2 regions of the Streptococcus anginosus subsp. whileyi MAS624 genome follow, and region 2 is predicted to be linked to the other one. Evidence: predicted binding sites of a transcription regulator. Region 2 holds the regulator's gene; the other holds the start of a gene.
The links. The regulator HrcA, encoded in region 2, represses chaperone genes, less so after heat shock. The targets are predictions, from matches to a motif close to TTAGCACTCNNNNNNNNNGAGTGCTAA.

Region 1: groES (co-chaperone GroES) is a predicted target of HrcA. The motif match lies at 1,867-1,893, and genes of this name have one in related genera.

Annotation. Positions count from the first base shown of each region.
Region 1 is NZ_AP013072.1:1,979,102-1,987,561, forward strand. Features, by position in the region: gene groL (chaperonin GroEL) at 1-1,530, opposite strand, end outside; gene groES (co-chaperone GroES) at 1,562-1,843, opposite strand; gene ANG_RS09860 (PTS fructose transporter subunit IA) at 1,988-2,278, opposite strand; gene ANG_RS09865 (PTS system mannose/fructose/sorbose family transporter subunit IID) at 2,294-3,124, opposite strand; gene ANG_RS09870 (PTS mannose/fructose/sorbose/N-acetylgalactosamine transporter subunit IIC) at 3,126-3,977, opposite strand; gene ANG_RS09875 (PTS system mannose/fructose/N-acetylgalactosamine-transporter subunit IIB) at 4,010-4,504, opposite strand; gene ANG_RS09880 (PTS sugar transporter subunit IIA) at 4,529-4,963, opposite strand; gene ANG_RS09885 (ABC transporter substrate-binding protein) at 5,160-6,446, opposite strand; gene ANG_RS09890 (response regulator transcription factor) at 6,443-7,126, opposite strand; gene ANG_RS09895 (sensor histidine kinase) at 7,119-8,432, opposite strand; gene ANG_RS09900 (sugar ABC transporter substrate-binding protein) at 8,432-8,460, opposite strand, start outside.
Region 2 is NZ_AP013072.1:560,209-568,668, forward strand. Features, by position in the region: gene ANG_RS02870 (BglG family transcription antiterminator) at 1-811, shown strand, start outside; gene ANG_RS02875 (PTS sugar transporter subunit IIB) at 804-1,082, shown strand; gene ANG_RS02880 (PTS ascorbate transporter subunit IIC) at 1,102-2,478, shown strand; gene ANG_RS02885 (transaldolase) at 2,495-3,214, shown strand; gene hrcA (heat-inducible transcriptional repressor HrcA) at 3,387-4,421, shown strand; gene grpE (nucleotide exchange factor GrpE) at 4,457-4,993, shown strand; gene dnaK (molecular chaperone DnaK) at 5,444-7,276, shown strand; gene ANG_RS02905 (hypothetical protein) at 7,279-7,641, shown strand; gene dnaJ (molecular chaperone DnaJ) at 7,828-8,460, shown strand, end outside.

The DNA of each region.
Region 1 (8,460 bases), 700 kb from region 2:
GAGGCTCGCTACTGAAGCTGCATTTTGAAGGGCAGAACGAGTAACCTTGACTGGGTCAATAATCCCAGCATCAATCATGTTCACCCATTCACCTGTAGCAGCATTAAAACCAGTTCCAGCTTCCGAATTTTTCAAGCGGTCAATGACGATAGAACCTTCAAATCCTGCATTCAAAGCGATTTGGCGAACAGGTTCTTCTAACGCACGAAGAACGATGTTGCGACCAGTTGCTTCGTCACCTGACAAGTCTAACGCTTCAACGGCACTTAAAACATTGACAAAGGCTGTTCCACCACCTGAAACAATCCCTTCTTCGACAGCTGCGCGAGTCGCATTGAGGGCATCTTCGATGCGGAGTTTCATTTCTTTGAGTTCTGTTTCTGTTGCAGCACCAACTTTGATGACAGCTACACCGCCTGACAATTTCGCTAAGCGTTCTTGGAGCTTTTCACGGTCAAAGTCAGATGTAGAACTTTCGATTTGGGATTTGATAACAGCCACACGGTTGGCAATAGCTTCGGCATCGCCAGAACCTTCAACGATAACGGTACTATCTTTATCCACAGTTACTTTTGAGGCTTGTCCGAGCGCTTCAATCGTTGCGTCTTTCAATTCCAGACCAAGATCTTCTGTAATCACTGTACCGCCAGTCAAGATAGCAATATCTTCTAGCATTGCTTTACGACGGTCCCCAAATCCTGGCGCCTTCACAGCGACGACATTGAAGGTACCGCGGATTTTATTCAACACAAGAGTTGGAAGAGCTTCACCATCCACATCATCTGCGATAATCAAAAGCGGACGGCTTGTTTTCAAAATATTTTCCAACAAAGGAAGAATTTCTTGAATATTAGAAATCTTCTTATCTGTAATCAAAATATATGGATTATCTAAGTCAGCAACCATTTTTTCATTGTCTGTCACCATGTATTGGGAAAGGTAACCGCGGTCAAATTGCATTCCTTCAACCACATCTAGCTCCGTTTCCATACCTTTTGATTCTTCAATAGTAATAACACCGTCATTGCCAACTTTTTCCATAGCTTCAGAGATATATTCACCGACTTTTTCACTACGTGATGAAACAGCCGCAACTTGCGCAATAGCTTCTTTGTTAGAAACTGGAACAGAGTTTGCTTTTAAGGCTTCAACAGCTGTTGCAACAGCTGTTTCAATACCACGACGAATGCCGATTGGGTTTGCACCAGCCGTTACATTTTTAATCCCTTCGCGGACAATGGCTTGGGTCAGTACAGTCGCAGTGGTTGTTCCGTCACCAGCAATATCATTGGTTTTTGAAGCAACTTCTGACACCAACTTAGCTCCCATATTTTCAAAATGATCTTCGAGTTCGATTTCTTTTGCAATGGTTACACCGTCGTTTGTGATGAGTGGTGAGCCAAATGATTTTTCAAGAACGACATTGCGTCCTTTAGGGCCTAAGGTTACTTTAACGGTATCTGCCAAAATATCTACACCACGCACCATGGCGCTTCTTGCATCTGCTGAAAATTTAATATCTTTTGCCATTTTTACAATTCCTCTTTCTATAAATTTTTATTTATTCAACAATCGCTAAAATATTTGCTTCATTGACAACGAGGTACTTTTCTTCGCCGTCTTTGACTTCAATTCCCGCATGGCTTTCAACGAGAACGGTATCACCAGCTTTTACGCTTGGAGCAACGAGTTCACCGTTGAGTGTACGAATTCCATCCCCGACAGCTACAACTTTTGCTGTCTTTGTTGCGTCTTGTCCTGCACCTGCAATGACAAAACCACCAACTTTTTGTTCTTTTTCTTCTACTTTTAAGACCACACGGTCGCCTAATGGTTTAAGCATTTGTTTACCTCCAATATCTTGTTTTAGCACTCTACAAGTGCGAGTGCTAATATTTACATTTTCTATTGTATCACTTGGTCAGAAATAGTCAAGAAAAAAACTCTGTCAAACGACAAAGTTTTTAGGGGGAAAGCAAATAAATTTTTATCGAACCAATCTTAATTTTTCTTCAAAATCATCAATGACTCTTTGAAGATTCAGTCGTCCTTTGTAAATACCATAACCAAAGACAAGCATGGCTAATATTCCCAACACTGCTAGGATTATTCCAAGAACAAAGGCAATGAGATTGGTTTGACAGAAGAAATAGATCAGAACAAGACCGATACTAGCAATAGTAAAGAAGAGACTAAACCAACGTCCGAGATTTTCAATCATGTGTTTTTGATATTGAATTTCCGTTTCATATCCTTGAATCAATTCTTGTTCTGTCATAATTTTCTCCTATTTTTAGTATTTCAATCCTGGGTTGAAGAATCCAACCAATACACCAAGGAAGGCTACTACAACGAGAAGTAACATTACTTTAATTGGTGAAAGGTTTTTCTTCGCCATCAACCACCAGCAAAAGACGATAAACAAAGCTGTCAATAGACCTGGATAAACGCCGTCTAATTGATCTTGCAATACCAAGAAAGCTTTTCCTGAAGAGTCTTTCAATTTGAAAGCTGTCTTAACAGGTACCCATGTTGCTGCAACAGCACCGATAACCATACCACCAATGATAGAAACAGACTTACGGATAGCTTGTCCTTGAGGTCCGACAAGAAATTCAACTGCTTTGTCACCAAGTTCATAGCCTTTAAAGTAGGCAAATTTCATACCGAAATAAGCGAGCAAGTTCCAAACAACGATATAGAAAATGGCACCAAGTGGCGAACCACCGTTTGACAAGCCAAGAGCAATACCTAGTATAATCGGAATCAAGGTACCAACAATCAGTGAGTCACCAATTCCTGCAACAGGTCCCATCAGCCCCGCACGAAGACCGTTAATCGTTTCGTCGTCTACTCCATCAGCACCGTTAGCACGCGCTTCTTCTAAACCTGCTGTAATCCCTACAATCAATGCACCTAATTGCGGCTCCGTGTTAAAGAATGCGGTGTAGGTGTGCATTGCTTTTGCTTGGTCTTCTTTTTTAGGATACAATTCTTCCACGATTGGCAGCATTGAAGCTAGGTAACCAAATGTTTGCATGTGTTCTTGCGAGAAGCAAGTTAAGTTCCCATAATACCAATGATGGAAAGATTTTCCTAATGTTTTTTTCGTTAATTTAACCATTTTAAATATCCTCCTCATCATCGTCATCATCAAAACTTGCACTTGCGGCTGCTTGTGCTCTTACATTTTTAGCCATTTGAATTTCATAGAATAATACTGCAAAAATCAATGAAATCACTGCACAAGATACAAGGTTAAGTCCTAATGAAGCTGCTAATGTAAATCCAACAAAGAATGGAATGAAATCGACAGCTTTTTCAACAATTTGTTTCAAGAGGATTGCAATTCCGACACATGGAAGGAGAGAACCGACTGTAAAGAGGGTTTTCATTGGAATACCGTCCAATGGAAGTGCCGTTTTCAGAGCAGTAACTGCATCTGCACCTAATTTACACATAATAAGTGTTGGCAAGAATGAGAATACTAAGTGTGAAATCCAAGGGAAGCCCCAGTCTACCATATACAGGCGTTTAAATTCACCTTTTTCAACAGCTTTCCAGCCAATATGTTGCCAAAGCAAGTTCATAGTAGCGGTACCATAGAAAAGAACTGTACCGACTGTACCAACGAGTGTTCCCATTGACTTAGCCAAGTTAGCAGCATCTGCAGAGTCAAGTGATAGTCCTTGCGATTGAATGGCAACCATTGCCAGAGGAATCCCAATATAAGAAACCGCACGAACGTCAGCTGAAACAGTACCGCCAGGTGTTACCAAAGCGATGTAAACAAGTTGCATCGCAACCCCACAGATGATACCTAATTTCACATCTCCTAGGATCAGTCCTGAAACGAGACCACCTACAAGTGGGCGTCCAAGAGTATAGTTACCAATGGATGTACCACCTAGGCCAGGCATGGATGATAGACAGGCAAATAACCCTAGTAAAGCGGCTTGAAACCACGAAATTGTCATAATAAAGCCTCCTTAATGCTTATTATATTTTGTTAAAAACCAAATTTAGATTTGAAATCATCCCAATAACCGATAGACACATCTGGTAAGAGTTGGAATTTCACTTTATAGCCAGCTTTTTGAATCGCTTCAAGCGCTTCCGCTTCCTCTTGTGTAATGGATTGGTTATTTCCTAATTTAATAGCTCCTGGACGGTCATTGGCTGGACCAACAATAATTTCTTTGATATCGCCAGGCACAAAACCTTGATCAACTAGTATTTCTTTCATGTCAATTGGATTTTTAGTAATCACGAAATAGCGACTATCGGAATCCAATACCTTTTGTGATTTTTCTTTCCATGCTTCTTTTGTCCAAACGAATGTTTTTTTATCAGAAGCTGCTTTGTAGGCTTGTTTCAAAACTGCATTTCCTGCTGCAGCATTATTGACAGCAACTAAGCCGTCACAAGGATATTCTTTTGCCCAACGAGTTACTGTTTGACCGTGAATCATACGGTCATCAATACGTACAAATGAAATTGTCATGATAAATCTCCTTTTTAATCTTTTTTAAATATCGTCTTCATCCTCTTCGTCACTAGCAACTACATCAAATTCTTGCAGCGCTGCGGATGCTTCTGAGAGAATGGCTTGTGCCAATTCTTTTCCTTCCAACATATCTTTCATCACTAAGCCTGTGAGTGCCATTGTCAAATTGAGACCACCAAGTACGACTGCAGTGTTTAACTTGCCAAGTTCTGACAAAACGTTGCAAGCTGTCGTCAAAGGGCTTCCTCCGACAATGTCTGCCAACACCAAAACCGTATCTTCTGTTCCCAGATTTGCTAACGCTTGACGAAAGTCAAGAGCGAAATCATCAACAGACTTGCCTTCTTTCAGACCTACTGCAATGACTTGGTCGGTCTTATCACCAGCAAACATCTTCAATGAGCTTTGCACACCTTCTGCTAGTCCACCATGACTGACTAGTACTAGATATTTCATGTTCTTTCCTCCTTCATTTCCTAGCCTTATTTTACTAAATATGGAACCGGTTTCACATTGTCAAATGTCACTTTGTAAAGATGACATTTGTTAGTTAAAATATGACAAATGTCATATAGTTTTTCAAAAGAAAAATAGCCAGCTTTGAGCTCAATCTCTCATCTGACTATTTTGATATTTATTCTTCGTTAAATCTCTATTTGCCTGTTTCTTCTATTTCCCTTTGAATGCTTGGTAAGATACTGTCTATTTCATTGTTTTTGAGAGCATTTCCTAGTAAATAATCTAGGCGTTCCAAAGAATGATAATCTAAGTCTCTGCTAATATCTAACACCGAATGCTTCATCATATGATCCAGTCGTTGCGATGTCAGCGAATCCAGTCCAAAGTCATCTGCCTGTAAAATCTTTTTCGTCTGACTGCTTTTAACTACGGAAGTCAAGACAGAGGTCCCTTGTGATTTTGCAAATAGCTCTTGCTGATTTTTATGATTTTGACACAATAATTTCATAAATTCCCAAGCTAATTTATCTTGTTTTGTCTTTGAAGACATGGCAAAAAGGGACGTTTTCACTTGTGTTGCAGGAATGCCTGCTTTAGCAGCTGGCATGGGAATACAAGTCCAAGAAAATCTAGAATACTTTGCTACATGATAAGGATAAGGTTTATAAGTCCGATATTGCGCCAAACTCATAGGATAAAAGGCTACCTTACCTTCATCAAAATCATTTGACGTTACCTTGTACCGTTGATTCAATGAAGTTAATTTGCTGATAAAGGACAACGCTTGATGCATTTCTGCGCTATCAACATTGACACCACTTTGATTTCTCAGATGACCATTATAAGCTACTAAGGCCTGCTTCCAGGTATAATCCGTAATACCATACTGGTCAATCAGACCGTCCCCGTTTGTGTCCTTTGTGACTTTTTGACAAATCGCATACAAGTCTTCTAAAGTCCAATTAGAATCGGGAATCGAAACTCCTTCCTTTTCCAGTAAATCCTTATTGACACACATCATGACAGGATTGCTTTCAATCGGCAAAGCATAGCTGTGCCCCTGATATTGTCCGGCTTGATAAGCAACTGGATAGTAAGCGGCAACTTCATCTTTGCTAAGTAAAGAGTCTAAGGATTTGAAAGCCCCGGAAGCCGCTAACATCGAAAAATCATTTTCAGGCACCATAAACACATCTGGCTGTTCCCCTTTTAAAATTTTTTCAGCTAGCCAATTGTCATAGTCCTTTTTAGGAATGCCGCTCTCATAGACGACTTTGACATTGGGATATGACTTTTCAAATTGGCGGATAATATTGTCTAATACTCTATTCTCACGACTATTCAGAACGTCCCAGCTGCTGCCTGCATACACTCCAATTCGCAAAATCTTTTTTTGATTGGAAGTCCATAAAACAAAGCTAAGGGGCACTAAAAGGAGAGACGAGACGAACATCGTCAAATACCTCATCCGCCACTTCATTTGTCATTGTCCTTACTAAAATCACGTTGGGTAACACCTGTCTGCACAGCCCAAATAGCTAATTGCGTGCGATCTCGCAAATTTAATTTCGCCAGAATGCCTGACAAGTAATTCCGCACTGTCCCTTCAGACAAGAACAACTTCGCTGCAATTTCCTTGTTTGAAACTCCAAAACCAATTTGTTGGATAATCTTCCACTCAGTCTGACTCATGTCTTCCACATTTTCTTCGGCAACAGAAATAGCAAAATTGGACTGTGCCATTTGTGAAAAGATTTTAAACACTTTGGTAGCAATGTTAGGGTTAATCATAGCACCACCTTTGTAAACCGTTTGAATGGCTTGGTGCAATTCTTCAGTAGAAACTCCTTTTAAAATGTAACCAGAAGCTCCGTATTTCAATGCTGAAAAAATGAAATCATCGTCATCGAAAGTTGTTAGAATAATAATTTTGATATCTGGATAGTGTTCTTTGACTGCCTTTGTACAGAGAACGCCATCCATAACAGGCATTCGAATGTCCATCAAAATCACATCTGGATGTATATGGTGAAGTTTTTCGAGCACTTCCTTGCCGTCACCGACTGTTCCCACTACTTCAATATCTGAATGAGCCGATAAAATAATTTGTAAAGACTCACGAATCAAGGCTTGATCATCTGCAATTAAAACTTTAATCATTCTTTCCTCCTATTTTCGGAATTTCAATATGAGTATAGAAACCGTTGCGATTTTCAAAATGAACACTCCCACCAATAATCGCCAAACGCTCCTGCATTTGTTTGAGACCATAACCATAGTAAAGCTCATCAAAGCCGACTCCATCGTCTTGAATGGTCATGATATAATTTTCTTTTTCCAATAATTCAATCCAAATCGTCTTGGCGTGTCCATGCCGCACCGAATTTGTAATGGATTCTTGAATCACCCGAAAGACAATATCTTCTTTTGCAACATCCAAATCAATTGTGGCCCATTCATAGCGAAAATGAATTTCCAAATTAGAAATGGCTTCATATTCTCGAATAATTTTGAACAACGCTTCCTTTAAGCTATTATTTTCTAAAGCACCAGGTCGCATTTTATTGAGTGAACCTCGTACATCACGGATACCATCTCGTACAACCACAGAAACATTTTCTAACTGTTCCTTAGCACGATTTTTGTCAATATCCACCAATACTTTAACTGCATCAATCCCCGCAGAAATCCCTGTCAAAGCATGCCCTAGCGTATCATGAATTTCTCTAGCGATTCGCTTTCTTTCACGGTCTTCTGCGATTTTTTCAGATAAGGCTAAATAACTATTCAACTCGCGATTGGCTTGTGCGGCCATGCGTAGCTCTTCTTCAATATGGTGTTTTTCGGTCATCGCAGATAAAATATAGAATAGTAGAGAAATCATAAAGACAACTAGATTCAGTGAAAAGAGAAAATTCTTTCCAAAAAGGAGAGCCATGCGAATCGATTCTGGACAAAAGCGAATATAAGTATCTAACGAAGGCAATTTAACAAAAAGCGACATTAAATCATAGTTGGATAAGAGCAACATGGTAAAACTCAAAATGATAAAGGAAAACCAGTATTTCCGATCTTTTGAAGTGTTAAATTCTTTGGAACCATAAAAAATATCTGCAAAAACTAAGAGAATCAGACCATTATAAGAAGAATGCAAGACAGAAAAGATAACTAACATCAGCAAAATCTCAATAATAGTTACTTTATCATAAACGGATAGCTGATTTGGATGCTTCTCACGGTAATAAAAAACCAATAATAAGCAAGCATAAAAGGCAATCGACATCCAAAAACTAAAGCTCGGCGAGCCTGGGATAGCATCCAAACGCCCCAATAGTGAATGAGCATAACCTCTTGCGACCACGTAATTTGTTGCAAAAAGATAAATAGAGGCATTATAAACAATGGCAATGAAATTGATGACCATTAAAGCAATCTTGCTATAAAAAATACTTTTATTTCGTCTCATTATTGCCATCCTGTAATTGTATATTGCC
Region 2 (8,460 bases):
GCTATTTCCTAAAATGGTATTTCGAGAGGTGCACCAGCTAAAACAGGTGAAAGAAATTGGTGTTTCTACTTACGACATGATTTTTTCAACAATTTATTTTGAAACGAATAAGCCACTTTATTTGTTAAAACCTTTGATGAATTCAATGGAGAAAATCATGTTGAAAAAACAAGTTTGTACCGACTTTAATATAGATGAAATGGGAATTTCTGTTGAAGAATTATTGCAGATTATCCATAGGCATGCAGAGATTAAGGATATGAGTAAGCTTCGCAGAGAATTATCGACTTACATCATGGGTAATCAAGAAAAACAAGAACTAGGAGGATATGGTTTGGTAGATTTACTGGAAAGAAAATTAATAAGGCAGATAGAGTGTGTGCCTGATTGGAAGAAAGCGATTCAAGTGGCATCTGCTCCATTGCTGGAACAAGGTTATATCCACCAATCTTATGTGGAAGGGATGATTGATTCGGTGGAGCAAATGGGACCATATATTGTACTGGCACCAAGGGTTGCTGTTCCACATGCATCGCCTGAATACGGAGTTGATAAATTGGGAATTAGTTTATTGCAACTCAAACAACCTGTGGATTTTGATATAACAGATGAAGGAGATGAGGAAAAGCAAGTTCAACTAATTTTTGTCTTGGCTGCAGTTGATTCGACTTCTCATTTGAAGTCGTTACAGGAGCTGGCAATGATTTTGGATGATGAAGGAGTAGTAGGGAGCTTAATTAGGGCGGAAACAATTGATGAAATACTATGCATCATCACAGAAGCAATTGAGAAAGGAGAAAGCTATGATTAAAATTGTAACAGTTTGTGGAAATGGTATCGGCAGCAGTCTTTTGCTACGTTTAAAGGTGGAAGCAATAGCTAAAGATTTGGGTATCGAAGTGGAGGTAGAGTCTTGTGACTCAAATGCTGCAGTCGGAAAAGGTGCCGATCTTTACGTAACAGTTAAAGAATTTAAAGATATTTTTCCAGTAGAAACCAAAGTCTGTATTGTCAAAAGCTACACAAATCGTAAGAAGATTGAAGCAGATTTGGTTCCAGTTTTAGAAGAAATGAATCCTTAATAAGAATGGAGGTTTTATGATGAATGGAGTACTGACTTTTTTACAAAATATTTTGAGCGAACCTGCGTTTTTGATGGGCTTGATTGCCTTCGTTGGCTTAGTCGCTTTGCGCACTTCGAGTCACAAGGTGTTGACAGGAACATTAGGACCTATTCTAGGGTATTTGATGTTAGCTGCTGGAGCGACTGTTATCCAACAAAACCTAGCTCCTTTGGCTACTTTGATTGACCAAGGCTTTGGCATTACAGGGGTTGTACCAAATAATGAAGCTGTAACTTCGGTAGCTCAGAAGATTTTAGGTGTTGAAACCATGTCTATCTTGATTGTTGGCTTGGTTTTAAATATTTTGTTTGCACGTTTCACGCGATTCAAATATATCTTTTTAACAGGACACCATAGTTTCTTTATGGCTTGTCTTTTGTCTGCAGTATTAGGAGTGATTGGCTTTAAAGGAATGGCTTTAGTTGCGGTTGGCGGCTTTATTCTTGGGGCCTGGTCTGCAATTTCGCCAGCTATCGGGCAAAAGTATACTCTGAAAGTCACCGATGGAGATGAGATTGCTATGGGACATTTTGGTAGTCTGGGTTACTATCTGTCAGCTTGGATTGGTTCTAAAGTTGGCAAAAACAGTCCCAGTACGGAAGAATTGCATATCTCTGAGAAGTGGAGTTTTTTGAGAAATACAACCATTTCGACAGGCTTGGTAATGGTCGTATTTTACCTCATTGCAGTTGTAGCCTGTCTCATCAATAATCCTAAAACTGTAACAGAATTAGCAGCAGGAAAAAATCCGTTCATCTTTGCTATTGTAGGCGGTTTGACATTCGCAGTTGGTGTCGCTATCGTTTATGCTGGTGTTCGGATGATTTTGGCAGATTTGATTCCAGCTTTCCAAGGTATCGCAATGAAATTGATTCCGAATGCTGTTCCTGCTGTGGATTGTGCTGTATTCTTTCCTTATGCTCCGACGGCTGTTATTCTCGGTTTTGCTTTTAGTTTCCTTGGAGGTTTGCTTGGTATGTTCGTGTTAGGAGCAATTGGTGGTGTTTTGATTGTTCCTGGTATGGTGACTCACTTTTTCTGTGGAGCAACTGCTGGAATATTCGGAAATGCAACAGGGGGGCGACGTGGAGCTATTTTGGGATCTTTTGTAAATGGCTTGTTTCTAGCCTTTCTTCCTGCAACGCTCTTACCCGTTTTAGGAAAATTGGGTTTTGCAAATACAACGTTTGGCGATTTTGACTTTGGCGTATTTGGAATTTTGCTGGGTAATGTTGGAAATTCCATTGGACAAATCGGTGTTTATCTGATTGTAGCGGTTTTAGTCGTTGTTTTACTGTTACCATCCATCATTACAAAGGGAAATACAGCTTTAAATAATATTTCTGAAGAATAACATAAAGGAGAAAAATATGGTTAAAACATTATCTATTAAAGTTTACTCAGATGGTGCGGTATTGGATAAGATGTTAAAGGATTTAGAGTCTGGGTTAGTATCAGGTTTTACGACCAATCCTAGTCTAATGAAAAAAGCGGGCATTACAAGTTATGTAGAATTTGCCAAAGAAGTGTTGACAAAGATTACAGAATTTCCAGTGTCATTTGAGGTGTTTTCAGACGAGATGGAAATCATGGAGAAAGAAGCGGAATTCTTAGCTTCTCTCGGTGAAAATGTCTATGTGAAAATTCCGATCATCAATTCTCGAGGTGAATCAACTCTTCCTCTCATTGATCGATTAACATCTAAAGGAATTAAAGTTAATGTGACAGCGGTGTTTACTGTAGAACAAGTCAAGGAAATTGTGCCAGTTTTAAAGGCAGGACTGCCGTCAATCGTGTCTGTCTTTGCGGGGCGGATAGCTGATACAGGTGTGGATCCGATACCGATTATGAAAGAATCTTTGACTTTATGTCATCAAAAATCTAGTGTGGAATTGCTGTGGGCGAGTCCACGAGAAGCATACAATATTTATCAAGCAGACGAGTTAGGTGTAGATATTATCACTTGTACACCAGATTTGATTCAAAAATTATCTCTCAATGGCAAAGATCTATATGAGTATTCATTGGAAACTGTTCAGATGTTTCTCCGTGATAGCACTAGCTTAGGGTTTAAGATAATAGAAGAATGATGTGCAAATACTTCATCTTAAGTCTGATTTTTAGCACTCTTGCAAAAAGAGTGCTAATTTTTTGAGTTTTTGTCTTGACTTTGGTGTGGAAGAGTGTATAATAGAATCATGAGTTAGCACTCAAGTCGGTTGAGTGCTAATTGAGATTGGAATCTTGATTGGAGGTGATGCCGTGGTCACGGAGCGTCAAAATGAGATTTTGAATTTGATTATTGATATCTTTACCAAGACCCACGAGCCAGTCGGATCCAAAGCGCTACAAGAGTCAATCAAATCAAGCAGTGCGACGATTCGTAATGATATGGCTATTCTTGAAAAACAAGGTCTTTTAGAAAAAGCACACACATCAAGTGGACGTAAGCCTAGTGTTGCAGGTTTTCAATACTTTGTCAAACATTCACTTTCCTTTGATCGTCTCGCTGAAAATGAACTCTATGAAGTGATAAAGGCATTTGATCGTGAATTCTTCAAGTTAGAGGATGTTCTTCAACAGGCAGCAGATGTTCTTTCAATGTTGAGCGGATGTACAGTGGCAGCACTTGATGTAGAGCCAAGTCAACAACGCTTGACTGCTTTTGACATCGTGATTCTCAGCCAACATACAGCTTTAGCAGTTTTCACTTTAGATGAGTCCAATACGATTACCAGCCAGTTCGTGATCCCCCGTAATTTCCTACGAGGTGATTTGGTTCAGCTGAAAGAATTGATTCAAGATCGTTTTTTAGGACAAACAGTTCTTGATATTCACTATAAAATCCGAACAGAGATTCCTCAGATTATCCAGCGTTATTTTACAACGACCGACAATGTTCTGGATCTTTTTGAGCATATCTTTAGTGATATTTTCAAAGAAAATGTCATTGTGTCTGGGAAGGTAAGATTATTAGATTTTGCAGATTTAGAGAGTTATCAGTTCTTTGATCAGCCCCAAAAAGTAGCTTTTGAGCTTCGAGATAGTTTAGCTGAAGATCAAATGCAGACGGTGCGCGTGGCAGATAGCAGAGAAAGCAGTCTGGCTGATTTGACTCTAATTTCCAGCAAATTCCTGATTCCTTATCGAGGTTTTGGGGTGCTGGCAGTTGTTGGTCCGGTTAATCTTGATTACCAACGGCTGGTCAGCCAGATGAATGTTGTCAACCGTGTGCTGACCATGAAATTGACTGATTTTTATCGATATCTGAGTAGTAATCACTATGAAGTCCATTAATTATAGTATAAATATTCCTAAAAAGGAGGTGCCTTGTGGCAAAACATAAACAAGAAGAACATCCAGAAGATGTAGAAGTAAAAGAGGAAGCTGTAGAAACAGCTGAGCAGGTTGAATCAGTAAGTCCTGAAAAAACAGAATTAGAACTAGCCAATGAGCGTGCAGAAGATTTTGAAAACAAATATCTCCGTGCTCACGCTGAAATGCAAAATATTCAGCGCCGTGCTAATGAAGAACGCCAGCAGCTGCAAAGATACCGCAGTCAGGATCTGGCAAAAGCTATCTTGCCTTCGTTGGACAATTTAGAGCGAGCTCTGGCTGTCGAAGGGTTGACGGATGATGTCAAAAAAGGCTTAGAGATGGTGCAGGAAAGCTTGATTCATGCTCTCAAAGAAGAAGGAATTGAAGAAATCGCAGCGGACGGAACGTTTGATCATAACTATCACATGGCCATTCAAACAGTTCCAGCTGACGACGAGCACCCAGCTGATACCATTGCCCAAGTCTTCCAAAAAGGCTACAAACTCCATGACCGCATCTTAAGACCAGCAATGGTGGTTGTTTATAATTAGGCGGTAAGTCAGAAATCTGTGATTTCGTTGACGCACCCCCGCAAGGGTGATTAGGCTGGTCACGAGCGTTTGCGAAGTGAACTGCCAATCAGCTACTGCGTAAAGCTTGTCCGAAACGACAGTAAACTATGAAAGAAGATAAGAGGCAAGCCGGAGGCTTGCAAAACCGATATTTTCCGCCGTGGTGAAAGTTTCAGTAGCTTGTGCTACTGAAACAGGGGATTTTTGAGACTTTAGGCTCAAAAATAAGTGATGAAATCCCGTAGGGAGTTGCTCACGTCCCCACCACTTAAGGGAAATATCAAGAAGAAATTTTAAAAAGAGGAAATAAGAAAGGATTTGAACCCGAACGAAATGCTCGGAAAATAGATAAACCGCCTGGCATTCATCGAATGTTTCGTTGGTTCCCTAATTTTCAGTCGCATTGTCGGCGTTCTTGGTATCATTATTATGTCTAAAATTATCGGTATTGACTTAGGTACAACAAACTCAGCAGTTGCAGTTCTTGAAGGAACTGAAAGCAAAATTATCGCAAATCCAGAAGGAAATCGCACAACTCCGTCTGTCGTATCATTTAAAAATGGTGAAATCATCGTTGGTGATGCTGCAAAACGTCAAGCAGTGACAAACCCAGATACAGTGATTTCTATCAAATCAAAAATGGGAACTTCTGAAAAAGTTTCTGCTAACGGAAAAGAGTACACTCCACAAGAAATTTCAGCCATGATTCTGCAATACTTGAAAGGCTATGCTGAAGATTACCTTGGTGAAAAAGTAACCAAAGCAGTTATCACAGTTCCTGCTTACTTCAACGATGCGCAACGTCAAGCAACCAAAGACGCTGGTAAAATCGCTGGTCTTGAAGTAGAACGGATTGTCAACGAACCAACAGCAGCGGCCCTTGCTTATGGTTTGGACAAGACAGATAAAGAAGAAAAAATCTTGGTATTTGACCTTGGTGGTGGTACATTTGACGTGTCAATCCTTGAATTAGGCGACGGTGTCTTTGATGTATTAGCAACTGCAGGGGACAACAAACTCGGTGGTGACGACTTTGACCAAAAGATTATCGACCACTTGGTAGCTGAGTTCAAGAAAGAAAATGGTATTGACTTGTCAACTGACAAGATGGCTCTTCAACGTTTGAAAGATGCAGCTGAAAAAGCTAAGAAAGACCTTTCTGGTGTAACGTCTACTCAAATCAGCTTGCCATTCATCACTGCGGGAGAAGCTGGACCTCTCCACTTAGAAATGACCTTGACACGTGCGAAATTTGATGACTTGACTCGTGAGCTTGTGGATCGCACAAAAGAACCTGTTCGTCGTGCATTGTCTGACGCTGGTCTTAGCTTGTCAGAAATTGATGAAGTTATTCTTGTTGGTGGTTCAACACGTATCCCAGCCGTTGTGGAAGCAGTAAAAGCTGAAACTGGTAAAGAACCAAACAAATCTGTAAACCCTGACGAAGTGGTTGCTATGGGTGCTGCTATCCAAGGTGGTGTGATTACTGGTGATGTTAAAGACGTTGTCCTTTTGGACGTAACACCGTTGTCACTTGGTATCGAAACTATGGGTGGTGTATTTACAAAACTTATTGACCGCAACACAACGATTCCAACATCTAAATCACAAGTGTTCTCAACTGCTGCTGATAACCAACCAGCTGTGGATATCCATGTTCTTCAAGGTGAACGCCCAATGGCAGCAGATAACAAGACACTTGGACGTTTCCAATTGACAGACATTCCTGCTGCACCTCGTGGTATCCCTCAAATTGAAGTAACATTTGATATTGACAAAAATGGTATCGTGTCTGTTAAGGCTAAAGACCTTGGTACGCAAAAAGAACAACATATCGTTATCCAATCGAACTCAGGTTTGACAGATGAAGAAATTGACCGCATGATGAAAGATGCAGAAGCAAACGCCGAAGCAGATAAAAAACGTAAAGAAGAAGTAGATCTTCGTAACGAAGTGGATCAAGCTATCTTTGCAACTGAAAAGACTATCAAAGAAACAGAAGGCAAAGGCTTTGATGCAGAACGTGACGCTGCTCAAGCTGCTCTTGATGAATTGAAAAAAGCCCAAGAAAACAACAACTTGGATGACATGAAATCAAAACTTGAAACACTCAATGAAAAAGCGCAAGCTCTCGCTGTGAAACTTTACGAACAAGCGGCTGCAGCCCAACAAGCTCAAGCAGGAGCAGAAGGAACAAGCCAAGCAAATACAGGCGACAACAAAGGCGACGATGTCGTAGACGGTGAGTTTACGGAGAAGTAATTATGACTGAAAAAATCATTTTATCAGGTAGAACTGAACAAGAATTATATAAAGAATTTTGTAATTTAGCATGCAATGATTTAGAAGGTGCAAAATCTAAAATACAACAATTTTCTGATGATGAATTACGTATATATCAAGAAATAATCTTATCTGTAAGTGAATCAGCTAATGATTTGGAAACTAAACAGCTACCATTTTTATTGGCTCTTATGACCATTATAAATGTAATTCCAAACAATGTAGTGAAAGTGATACTTATGTTTCTTGTAGTAGGTATATGGGTAAAATTTCTTAAAACAACCATTTATAGTGGTACAAGAATTAAAATAAAAAGGCTTCTTCGCTTTTTAAAAGATCTATAATTTCAGAATGCAGAGGTTGCCTCCCAACCTCTGTTTTTCGGTAAGATGAGTTACATCTATAATTTTACAAGAAAGGAACTGAACCCGCCCTAAATGCTAGGTGAAAAAGATAAATTCTCTTGTGAGCGTCGCTCACGGCAAGAATTTCCTATTTTCACTGTGCATTTTACGGGCTTGGTATCTTATATGAACAATACTGAATTTTACGACCGTTTAGGCGTTTCTAAAAATGCATCTCAGGATGAGATTAAGAAAGCCTATCGGAAATTATCAAAAAAATATCATCCAGACATCAATAAAGAACCGGGTGCTGAAGAGAAATACAAAGAAGTCCAAGAGGCTTATGAAACCTTGAGTGATGAGCAAAAACGGGCAGCCTATGATCAATATGGTGCTGCGGGTGCTAATGGAGGCTTCGGCGGTGGAGCTGGCGGTTTCGGTGGCTTTGATGGTTCTAGCTTTGGTGGCTTTGAAGATATTTTCTCTAGCTTCTTTGGTGGGGGTGGTGCAAGTCGCAATCCCAATGCACCTCGTCAAGGAGATGACCTTCAATATCGGGTCAACCTTAAGTTTGAAGAAGCGATTTTTGGCACGGACAAAGAAATTAAATACAATCGTGAGGCAACCTGCCATACTTGTCACGGTTCGGGTGCGAAACCAGGAACTAGCCCAATAACTTGTAGTCGTTGTCACGGATCTGGTGTCATCAATGTGGACACGCAAACTCCACTTGGCATGATGCGCCGTCAGGTGACATGTGATGTCTGCCATGGACGCGGACAAGAAATCAAAGACCCTTGTCAAACCTGCCATGGGACA